2 linked regions of the Thalassoglobus sp. JC818 genome follow. The protein of the gene in region 1 interacts with the protein of each later gene in a pairwise test. Links are inferred from orthologs where the notes say so. Each region holds a gene or a part of one and is shown on either strand. Other genes may lie near its edges.

Region 1 (6,330 bases):
GGCTTCGAAGTCGCGAGCAAGTTGTTCGGGAAGTTTTTCGGCACCAACAACAATCAGATCGAGCGACTCAAGTTGTTCCTTGTCGCAGCGTCGCAAGTACATCTGCAAGAACGTTGGCGTCGCCATGAGAATGGTCGCCCGGTTTTCCTGGCACAATCGACCGACAATTTTGGCATCAAGCGGATTGAAGTGATAAATCCCTCGCACGTTGTAGCACAGTGGCAGCCACATACATGCTGTGTAGCCGAAGGAATGGAAGAAAGGCAGAACACCGAGCAAAGCGTCGTTGTCATTCAGATTGAGAAGATGGTCGACCGCTTCAATGTTCGCTCCGACATTGCTGTGTGAAAGGACGACACCTTTGGGCTCACCTGTCGAACCGGAAGTGAACACGATCGTCAATGTTTCATTCGGATCGACCGAGTTCAGCCCCAGTGAAGCTTCGAGGGCGGAGGCAGGCATTGCATACGCACCGAATGCTCCGGCCGCTTTGTCGACTGCTGAAACTTTTTCCTTGAGATCTTCAAGGAACACGAACTCCGCGTTCTCGAGGTTGTATGGTTTCTTTTCGAGGAACTTGCGACTGGTCAAGACATGTCGGATGCCAGCGCGATTCACGCAGTAATTCAACACATCTTCTGAGAGTGTGTAGTTGAGGTTGACGCTGACTCGCTTATCCAGAGCGAGAGCCATGTTCGCCAGGCATCCCCCCACAGATGGAGGCAGCAGAACACCGACGGTTTTCTCATCTGGTGCGAAAACTTCTCGACGAAGCACGCGTCGAAATGCGAGTGAGCCAGCCAAAAGCTTCCCACCATTGAGCGTTTGTTTGGTCGAATCGGTGACCTTCGTTCGCCCTTTGTTGGCTTTGCAGTGACGAATGAATCTCTTGGCGGGAATGGGTTGTCGTGTCATGTCCATTAGATTTGCCTCGGCTCCGAGCTCTTCCACTTGTTGTCTGACAACTGCAGGATCTTGTACGTCGTAAATCGGTTTTCCGAAATGGATATCAACGGGATATCGCCACTTCTTCGGCCACTTCCAAAAGAGTTTTCCGCCCCGCCAACTGAAGATGCTGCCCCACAATCCATGCAGATTGACCGGGATGATGGGGGCGTCAGATCCCTGAATGATCTTGAACATCCCTCGCTGAAACGGCTGCATCTGTCCGGTGCGGGTTAATTGACCCTCAGCGAAAATGCAGACGAGTTCTCCATCTTTGATGGCGTCCTTCGCAATTCGGAGCGACTTAACGAGCTCTTTCGGGCCGCGACTGGCGTCGATTGGAATGACTCGCATGACTTGGCCCAGCCGACGGAGGAAAGGCTTCTCGGTGAAGTCGGCGTAGATGACGAAGCGTATCATTCGTGAGGATGAAATCATCATCAGAATCCCGTCGACAAAGCTCACATGATTCGGAACGATGAGAGCCGGACCTTTCTCCGGGATGTTTTCTCGACCGAAGATTCGCAGCTTGTAGACGGTATGAGTCATCAGCCACATGAAGAATCGGAACGAGAGATCCGGAACGACAAAGACGACATACCATGCAACGGGAATCGTGATGAGTCCGCCGATCAGAAAGATATTCAGCGGGGAAATATTGAGTACCTCGCGGAGAAGCAGAAAGACACCGGCGGAAACCACGATGCAGACATAGGAAATCAAATAGTTCCCGGCGAGCACCATGCCGCGATTCTTGCGATCACTGCGGAACTGCAAATATGCCTCGAGAGGAACGTCGTACAAGCCGGCGCTTCCACCCAAAAGAAACAGGCCGAGGCACGAACCCCAATACGCGAATTGCTCTTTCGGAGGGTATTCCGGCGAGTACATCCAGCCAGCAAGCACGAGGAAGAATGAACTGGCGACAATTCCCACCGCTCCGATCGGAACGATTCCCAATTCGACTTTTCCTTCGGACCAATACCCAGCGAGCACCGATCCGCACCCAACACCGGCGATGAGGATTCCGAGAAGAATTCCAACGTCAGATTTACTGAGCCCCAGAATCAGTTCGCCATAAGGATTGATGTTCTGTTGTGAAAGCGAGCCCAGAAACATGAAGAACGCGATTCCAAGAGCCGTTTTCAGAAGTCTTGGATCCGAAAAGACCGCTCGCAAAGGAGGGACCATGGCGGTAATCGGATTGATTTGCAGCTTCGCGTGAGAATCACCTGCTCCTGCTGTTCGAATTACGAGACTGGTGATTGTGCCTGCAACAGCCAGTCCCACTAGAATCATGGAGACTGCTGACAAATCTTGAATGTTGCCAGCTCCGAGAGTGGGACGAGCCCAGTCATATAGAGCAAACCCAGCGACTGTTCCCAACCCGATCGCCAGGATCGAGGTCAGCTGCATGATTCCGTTTCCTTTCGAGAGGAGACGGGTCGGCAGGATCTCGGGGATACTTCCAAACTTCGCCGGACCGAACAGGGCGCTTTGGCTTCCGAGCAGAAAGACGACGCTGAACAAGGCAGTGACGTTTCCGTAAAGTATGGAGAGGACCGCCATCAGCATGATGCCAATCTCGGCAACTTTGAATGCGATGATGACTGATCGTTTGCTGAATCGGTCCGCCAGCCATCCCGCCATCGGAGAGAAAATCAGAAATGGAACCGTCAGGCAGACGGTCCCGATCGCGATGGCGTTTGACTGTCCAACGACTTGCTCGGCAATCGGGACGGACAACCATCTGAAAAGGTTGTCATTAAACGCCCCGAGAAACTGTGTCAGAACCAGTCCAATAAAGCTGAGCGAGGTCAGCGACCCGTTCTCACGCGTGGATTCGCCGAGTTCATCTGTTTGGACTTCAGCCGAATTCATACTGTCGTCTCTTGTCCGAAGAAGTTGTGAATTTAAGAAATTGTCTGGGTCGTTGTCATCAACTCATCCGGGTGAACACTGGGAGGTGTTGATCCAGCCCATCGGGCTGGGAACAAGAACAGCGACGAGTTCGATTGGCCATGTTCTTGGCCTCTGCACGCTCGCCGGTACTTGTTTCGTTCGATGAATGCTGCGGTTGCCTGCGTCAATCGCTGAAAACCGAAGACGATGATGCTTCAGGAAATCGGCGACCTTTTCCGGAGAATATCACGCTCTTGTCTATGCAAAAACACCACTTTTCCCAAACCGGCATAGCTGGTGCACAAAACGGACCAGTTTTCGGCGTTTCGGCGGCCATTCCGCCTCCCGCCGAAGACAGCATGCTTGAGCTGAAAGCAACGACTTTAGCTTTCCAGCGGGGCCAGACCGACTCGGGGGCAAATCTTCAGCATCGGGCATTCAAGGCATTTTGGACGACGGGCAATACAGATCTGCCGACCGTGGTGAATCATGCGATGTGAGTAGTCGATCCACTCTTTCTTTGGAAGAATCGCAACGAGATCTCGCTCGATGATTTCGGGATTCTGGCTTTCTGTGAGGCCGAGAAGGTTGGAGATTCTCCGGACATGCGTGTCGACGACCACTCCACTCGGAATTCCGAATGCGGTTCCGAGGACGACGTTCGCTGTTTTGCGACCGACTCCTGGAAGCTTGACCAGTTCGTCGAGAGACTGAGGGAGAACTCCGTCATGGCGATCGACGAGCGCCTGCGCCATTCCTCTCAGATTCGTGGCTTTGGCCCGAAAGAACCCGAGTGGTTTGACGATCTCTTCGACTTGTGCCTGAGTTGCGGCAGCCAGGGATTCAGGATCAGGAAACTTGGAGAAGAGTGTTGGCGTGACCGAATTGACTCGCTCGTCCGTACACTGAGCCGAAAGAATCGTCGCTGCCAGGAGTTGAAATGGTGATTCGTGATGCAGGGCACACTCTGCCACGGGATAGGTCTTGCGCAGCCGCGTGACCACTTTGCGGGCTTGTCGCTTTCTGGCATCAAGAGTGTCAAACATTGGGAGCCGATCGTTTCATCCGTTGAACACGTGTTTCAGAGTCTTTGAAAGAGATCTCGGAAACGCAATCGAGAGTTCATTTTCCTGTCGACAAGTATCAATTCTACGCGCTAAGCTCAACGTCCCAACCCAGAGAAAAACGATCATCCAACGATCAGAGAACACTTGAGAAGGTGGAATGGACAACGAACAGTTTCGACACGCCGTCAGCTTGTTCAATAGACAGGAATTCTTCGCGTGTCACGATGTTCTTGAAGAAATCTGGTCAGAGACTCTCGGCGAGCAGCGGGAATTTCTGCAAGGCCTGATTCACGCGGCGGTCGCGCTCTTTCACTTCGGAGAGGGAAATCTTGGGGGAGCGCGGAAGATGCACGATTCCACCGTCCGGTATCTCACTCCCTATCTCCCCGAATGCTCGGGGCTGGATCTGGCCACTTTTCTGGCAGACTTCGAAGTCTGCTTTGAACCGATTCTGGGATCGCACGACAGCTATCCACAGGGAGCGGAAATGAACCCGGAATTGTGCCCGAAACTGGAGTTTGTTGAGTAGCATCGGGAGGAATGGAACATGTCATCAGAAACACAGAAATTGTTGAAACAGCCGATCGAACGGTCTCAACACGCTTACCCAGTACTGCTTCTGGAAGACGTCGCCGTGTTGCCGGAAGCAACGGAAGTCGTCATCGCACGCGATCACCTGAAGCGTGACTGCGAACAGTTAGTCGAAGAGGAACCGGAAGCAACCGTGATTCTCGTTCCGGATCGCACATCGATTCGCGAAGGCCAGATCGTCTGTCTGGCGAAAATTCTGCGAACCGAAGACGTCTCCGCAGACGAGTTGCAAATCGAATTTCGAGGACTGTCACGAGTCGAGATTCTTGAAAGCGACGCGAATGACAACTCAGTAGTGGTCCGTCATCTGCATGACGAGCGCTCAACAACGTCCACCGATCGGCGCGAAATTCGTCTCGCAATCTTGCAGGCATTGGAAATGTTGTTTCCTGATGCAGTGACGAGTCGACTTCTCATTCCGCTTCTTGAAGTCGAACTCTCGTTCTCGCGCCTCGTGGATCTGGCTTCGACCGTCTGCGATTTCGAAATTCATGAACGGTTCGAACTGCTTGCTGAAGCTTCCGCTGATCGCCGCGCAGAATGGATTCTGAATCGGCTGTATGGCCGAATCCAACATTCGCGACGTGTGAAAGAGAACGGAATGCCCCTTTTCAGCAGCAATTGATCAGAAGTTTCTAACGCTTCTGTCTTAAATTGCGATTGTGGATTGTTTCTCCCTGTCAGAAACATTGGCCAACATCTTGCCGACTGTTCAGGGGTTCCGTACCGTTGACGTAGAGTGATCGATCGAGATCATTCTGAAAAACGCAATAGCGAGGAGTTTCTCAAACTGAGGCGAAGTGTCTCAGCGAGTTCCTCAGGAGCGTGAAGTTTTCAGGTCGATTGAGGTATTTCCGATACCTTCGTTTATGAACAATGATAAGACGAAACAGCAAATCCTCTTTGACGCTGCCCGGCTGATTCACTCGCGACAGGAGGTAGATTACTACCGGGCGAAAATGCGTGCTGGACGAAAGATTTGCGGAGGTTGGGTCAAACAATCGCTTCTCCCGACTGATACGGAATTGAGGAACGAAGTCCAACGCTTCGTGTCGCTCTACGAAGGAGATCGCGGGTTCGATAACCTTCTGGACCTGCGATTGACTGCCTGGAGGATGATGAATCTTCTCGAACCATCTCAGCCGATTCTCTTTGGAGGAGCGGTCGATGGGGAAATGCGATCGGGCGGACAGATTCAGATTCTTATCGACGCTTCTGCGTTGGATCGAGTCTTAAGCTTACTCGATCGTCACGGGTTGTTTTTCGAGCAGCAGTCTTTCGAACCGACAAGGAGTTCGGAGTCGGTGCGAGTACTGGTGAAAGAGAAATACCCGGTCGAGTTGATTTTCCGGTCGGGTGATTGGCTCTCGAGCGAGATCGAAGAGGACAACCCCAAGGAAGCAGAAGCGAACCTGGAAGAGTTTCAGGAAATTCTCCGCGACAGCTACCCGGACTTCGATCCGGAATTCTCTGCGAGTTCGGAACTCGAGCCATCTGATCGGTTTGAATTCTATCGACTCCTGCTTCTTCCTCTGGAGAGTGTGGAACAGAATAAGCACGATCATCCCGAAGGAGATGCTCTCTATCACAGCTTGCAGGTTTTTGAGCAGGCTTGCGCGAGAAAACCGTACGACGAAGAGTTTCTTCTCGCTGCGATTCTTCACGATGTCGGACTCGCTGTCGATCCAATGGACCCAGCGCGTGCTGGTTTAGACGTTCTCGATGGCTGGATTACTGAACGAACAGCATGGTTCATCGAGAACCTGCAAGATGCCCAGCGTGCTCAAATCGGAGTGCTGGGAGCAAGAGCTTTGCGGCGGCTCCA
Region 2 (5,179 bases), on another replicon or contig:
GCAACTTTTTCGTCGTTGAAGTTTTATTTTGCCTGCATCGGTGAAGAGTTGTCTCAACCCATGATCTTTGAGGCTCTTTTGATTTCGGCAACTGGACTCGATTGTGTTGACGAAATCTGGGCACGAAAATACTGATTGGGGTGGATTTTCGTGAAACTTCGATGTGGGAGAGGGTAATCGCCCCTTTTCTTAGAGTCAAGAATCGTCCGGATGCGAATTCTTGTGAATCTGGAGGATGATGCGTCTCGACTTGCCTGTTAGACTCTGCGCATTACGTCCAATGCAGATCTCCGCAACCCATCGGAGTAGACAAATCCATTCCGATCGCAGTCGTGATCAGAATTGTTAAGTGCGGTCAAACGAAGAGAGTGATGTATGGCAACCGATGATCTCGTGCAATCAGCGGAAGGCTTGATCGAGGGAATTGACCCTGTCGAGCTGGAAGAATGGTATCAATCGCTGGAAGATGTTCTGCATCGCTACGGTCCAGAGCGTACGGAGCATCTGCTGGTTCAGCTTCGCGAGCGAGCCTATCACCGCGGTGTGATGATGCCCTTCGAGCTGACGACTCCTTACATCAACACCATCCCTGTTGAAGAGCAGCCTCGCTATCCAGGCAACCTCGACATGGAACGACGAATCAAGTCGCTGATTCGCTGGAATGCGATGGCGATGGTCGTTCGTGCGAACAAGAAAACATCTGTTGATGATCCCACGGGTGGCGTCGGTGGTCACATCTCGACTTATGCATCTTCAGCCACGCTGTACGAAGTTGCTTACAACCATTTCTTCCATGCCCGATCCGAAGACCATACCGGCGACATGGTCTATTTTCAGGGACATGCTTCGCCAGGGATGTATGCTCGGGCGTTTATGGAAGGTCGTTTGAATGAAAGCGATCTCGAAAACTTCCGACAGGAAGTGCCGCGCGGATCAGGATTGTCATCTTATCCACACCCGTGGCTGATGCCTGAGTTTTGGCAGTTCCCAACAGTCTCGATGGGACTGGGGCCGATCTGTTCCATTTATCACGCAAGATTCTTGAGATACATGGAACATCGTGGCTTGATGGACACATCGAAGTCCAAGGTTTGGGCTTTCCTTGGTGATGGAGAAATCGACGAGCCAGAATCACTCGGTGCGATCACATTGGCGTCGCGCGAACATCTCGACAATCTCGTTTGGGTTGTGAACTGCAATCTACAACGCCTCGATGGTCCCGTTCGCGGAAACGGCAAGATCATTCAAGAGCTGGAAGGAGCATTCCGTGGTGCAGGTTGGAACTGCATCAAAGTTGTTTGGGGAGGCGACTGGGACAGCCTCTTCTCTCGCGACTTCAATGGGAAGCTCGTCAAACGCGTTGGCGAAATCGTCGACGGTCAGTATCAAAAGTATGTGGTCGCGGGTGGGGAATACATTCGCGAACACTTCTTTGGGGCTGATCAGGAGTTGTTCGACCTCGTCGATCACCTCACTGACGATCAGCTCGAAAAGTTGAAACGCGGCGGTCACGACCCAGAGAAAGTCTTCGCTGCATACGAAGCTGCGGTCAGCCACAAAGGGGCTCCGACGGTCATTCTGGCGAAGACCATTAAGGGATATGGACTTGGTGAAGCGGGTGAAGGTCGCATGATCGCCCACAACTCCAAGAAGATGAACAATGAAGAATTGCACTCATTCCGAGAGCGGTTCAACATTCCGATCGCGACTGACGATGTCGATCAGATGCCATTCTATCGTCCGGCTGATGACAGCCCCGAGATGACGTATCTGAAGGCGAGACGCGAACAGCTTGGTGGACACGTCCCAGCCCGAAAGCCAACCGAAGAACGACTCGAAGTTCCCAGCCTGGATGACAAGTCATTCAAGCGTCAACTGGCTGGCACTGGTGGCAAAGGAGGCGTTTCGACGACTCAGGCATACGGTGCGATCCTCCAAGGTCTGATGCGACACAAAAGCATCGGTGAACGCATCGTCCCGATCATTCCAGATGAAGCCCGAACCTTCGGGATGGAATCGTTCTTCAGCACATTCGGAATCTATTCCAGCAAAGGACAACTCTACGAACCTGTCGACCGCATCGGCGGTAACCTGATGTACTACAAAGAAGCCAAAGATGGTCAGGTTCTCGAAGAGGGTATTAACGAAGCTGGGGCGATGAGTTCGTTCATCGCAGCCGGGACTGCATATAGCAATCTTGGAATGAACATGATCCCGTTTTACATCTATTACTCGATGTTCGGGTTCCAGCGAGTGGGCGATCTCATCTGGTGTGCAGCGGACAGTCGCACCAAAGGATTCCTCGTCGGAGGAACCTCGGGACGAACAACGCTGAACGGCGAAGGACTCCAGCACGAAGATGGACATTCGCACGTCATGGCAGCAACGGTTCCGAACCTGCTGGCCTACGACCCTGCGTATGCTTATGAGCTGTGTGTCATCATTCAAGATGGTCTTCGTCGAATGTACGCTGAGGGAGAAGAGATCTTCTATTACCTCTCCGTTTACAATGAAGGTTACGAGATGCCCGCAATGCCGGAAGTCGAAGGCATTGAGCAGGGAATCCTGAACGGGATGTACCATCTCAGCTCAACAGAGAGCGGAGCAAAGCAGTCAAAACGGCCGCAACTGTTCGGATCGGGAACGATCCTCAAAGAAGTTCTCGCAGCTCAAACGCTTCTTAAAGAGAAGTACGACATCGGAACGGATGTCTGGAGCGTCACCAGCTACAGCGAACTGTGTCGCGACGCGATGTCTGTCAATCGATGGAACACACTTCATCCGAACGAAACGCCGAAGACCTCGATTCTGACCGACACTCTCGCAGGCCAGAACGGACCATTCATTTCATCCAGTGACAACATTCGAATGGTCGCCGACCAGATTCGCGAGTGGATTCCCGGACGATACGTCGTTCTCGGAACGGATGGCTTTGGACGCAGCGATACTCGTCAGGTCCTCCGTCGCCACTTCGAAATCGATGCAGAATGTGTGACATTCGCCACACTCTCAGCACTCGCTGACGATGGCGAATTCGACAAGGGAGCGCTCGCTGGCGTTCTCGGAGATCTGGGAATCGACCCGGACAAAATTGATCCGCGGACTGCGTGATTTGATCAGCGGCGAACTCGTATAAACGAGTCGCACTTTTATCTATCACGCTTGAAGACCAAAAACACCGGCGAAATCAGTCGTCGGTGACAGCCTACATAGACTTTCAAAAAGCCTTGCATCGTTCATCGCATGTAAGGCTTTTTTTCCTGAAACCATTTGAGTGACAGCATCGAAGAAGCTGTCACTGAATTGAACGAGTAGAGATCATGGAAGCCGGAATTGTTGGATTGCCAAACGTTGGCAAGAGCACACTGTTTAATGCGTTAACGTGCTCTCAGTCGGCGCAGAGCGCGAACTACCCTTTCTGCACCATCGAACCGAACGAGGGAATCGTCAACGTTCCTGACAGCCGGTTGGAAACGATCGCTGGCTACTTCCAACCTCAAAAGATCATTCCCGCCGCACTGAAACTCGTCGACATTGCCGGCATCGTCAAAGGGGCAAGCGTTGGTGAAGGACTGGGGAACAAATTCCTCAGCCACATCCGTGAAGTCGATGCGATCATTCAGGTTGTCCGATGCTTTGAAGATGAAGACGTTACACACGTCTCAGGCAAAGTCGATCCGGTCTCCGACATTGATATCATCGAGACCGAGTTAATGCTGGCGGACATGCAGACTCTGGATAACTCGCTCGCCAAAGCCCAACGAACAGCCCGGAGCGGAGATGCCGATGCCAAGAAACGCGTCGCTGTCATTGAGAAATGCCAGGCTCACCTCAATGATGAGCAACCACTTCGCAAAATGGAGCTGAACAAAGAAGAGTCGAAGATCGTCAACGGGTTCGGGCTATTGACAGCCAAGCCAGTGTTGTACGTTGCGAATGTTGACGAAGATGATTTGCTCGGTGAAGGTCCGCTCGTCATGAGCTTGCGAGAGTTCGCCGAGAAAACCGGTGCTCAGGTTGTTCCTGTGTGTGCCAAGATCGAGTCTGAAATTGCAGAACTCGACGAAAACGACCGGAAGGAAATGTTGGAATCGGTCGGGCTGGCGGAACCTTCACTCGCGCTGCTAGCGCGAGCTGCCTATCAAACGCTTGGGCTTCAAAGCTACTTCACAGCTGGCGAAAAGGAAGTTCGCGCCTGGACCATTCCAGTCGGCGCAACCGCTCCTCAAGCAGCTGGCGTTATTCACACCGACTTCGAGAAGGGTTTCATCCGCGTAGAAGTCTACGGGCTGAACGATCTCGTCGAGTATCAGAAAGAGTCGGCAATTAAACAGGCGGGCAAGATGAGAATCGAAGGCAAAGAATACATCATGCGTGATGGTGATATCTGCCACTTCCTGTTCAACAAGTAGAGCCTATCTCGCGAAATAAGACTCGATCTACAAAGCACGAAACCTCGACAATCGCTTTATGCGATTGTCGAGGTCTTTTTGTGAATAAGTAGATCTCTCGAAATCCATTATGAGACCATAAATGGATTAACCTCAGAGGCAATTACTATTTCGTCCGGGTCCGTCGAAATTCCAGGTCAATCCGAACGTCAGCCAGTAGGAACTCAGATCGACGGTCGTGCTTCCGAGATCTTGGGAGGCACCGAACATTTTCCCGATCGAACAATCAACATCGAATCCCGGAACAATGTCTTTGATTCCAACACCTCCCGACAAACGATGTTCGTTGATCACCGCCAGCTGAGCCTGTACGTATTCTACTCCCGCTAAAAGTCCAGGAGGAGTGACTCCTCCGATCGATCCAACTGTGGGTGGAGACTGAACGGGGTTTTGGGCGTAGGCATAGCCCAGTCGGTATCTCATCCGGCCATGTGTGAGCTGTGTTCCCAATTGCACAACCCACTGATCGTCATAAATCGGAGCGAAGAGATCCGCATCGTCCCAGTTCTTCCAAATGAAATCGACTGCCACCAACAGGTTTCCATTCATCAGGCTTGAATTCGCAACACCAAATCCGACATTGCGTGGAAGATCGAGCGCGACATCCTGGGGGCCACCGAAGTTGCCATTGCCAAGGTTCAACAAGACGGCATTGTCAAAATTGAAGTCCTGTTTGGTCTGATAAGTCACACCGACAGTTGTGTTGTAGCCAAGATTATAATTCGCAC

What was found. Proteins that work in one complex are often made in the same cells at the same time.
Region 2: the proteins of nth (region 1) and aceE interact in binary tests that used the Escherichia coli proteins (3 or more experiments, as listed by UniProt). The link is inferred for Thalassoglobus sp. JC818 from one-to-one orthologs.

What each region holds. Positions count from the first base shown.
Region 1 is NZ_JBFEFI010000003.1:414,967-421,296, forward strand. Bases 2,063-4,857 are described here. They hold nth (endonuclease III), read right to left. Parts: upstream 3,894-4,857; coding sequence 3,231-3,893; downstream 2,063-3,230. Other genes in these bases: AB1L42_RS09525 (acyl-[ACP]--phospholipid O-acyltransferase), read right to left, coding at 2,063-2,826; AB1L42_RS09535 (DUF309 domain-containing protein), read left to right, coding at 4,072-4,443; AB1L42_RS09540 (LON peptidase substrate-binding domain-containing protein), read left to right, coding at 4,462-4,857. In the rest of the region: more of AB1L42_RS09525, read right to left, coding at 1-2,062; more of AB1L42_RS09540, read left to right, coding at 4,858-5,130; AB1L42_RS09545 (tRNA adenylyltransferase), read left to right, coding at 5,375-6,330. UniProt on the Escherichia coli protein: DNA repair enzyme that has both DNA N-glycosylase activity and AP-lyase activity. The DNA N-glycosylase activity releases various damaged pyrimidines from DNA by cleaving the N-glycosidic bond, leaving an AP (apurinic/apyrimidinic) site.
Region 2 is NZ_JBFEFI010000002.1:135-5,313, forward strand. Bases 33-3,311 are described here. They hold aceE (pyruvate dehydrogenase (acetyl-transferring), homodimeric type), read left to right. Parts: upstream 33-375; coding sequence 376-3,111; downstream 3,112-3,311. In the rest of the region: redox-regulated ATPase YchF, read left to right, coding at 3,321-4,412; AB1L42_RS04550 (hypothetical protein), read right to left, coding at 4,545-5,179. UniProt on the Escherichia coli protein: Component of the pyruvate dehydrogenase (PDH) complex, that catalyzes the overall conversion of pyruvate to acetyl-CoA and CO(2).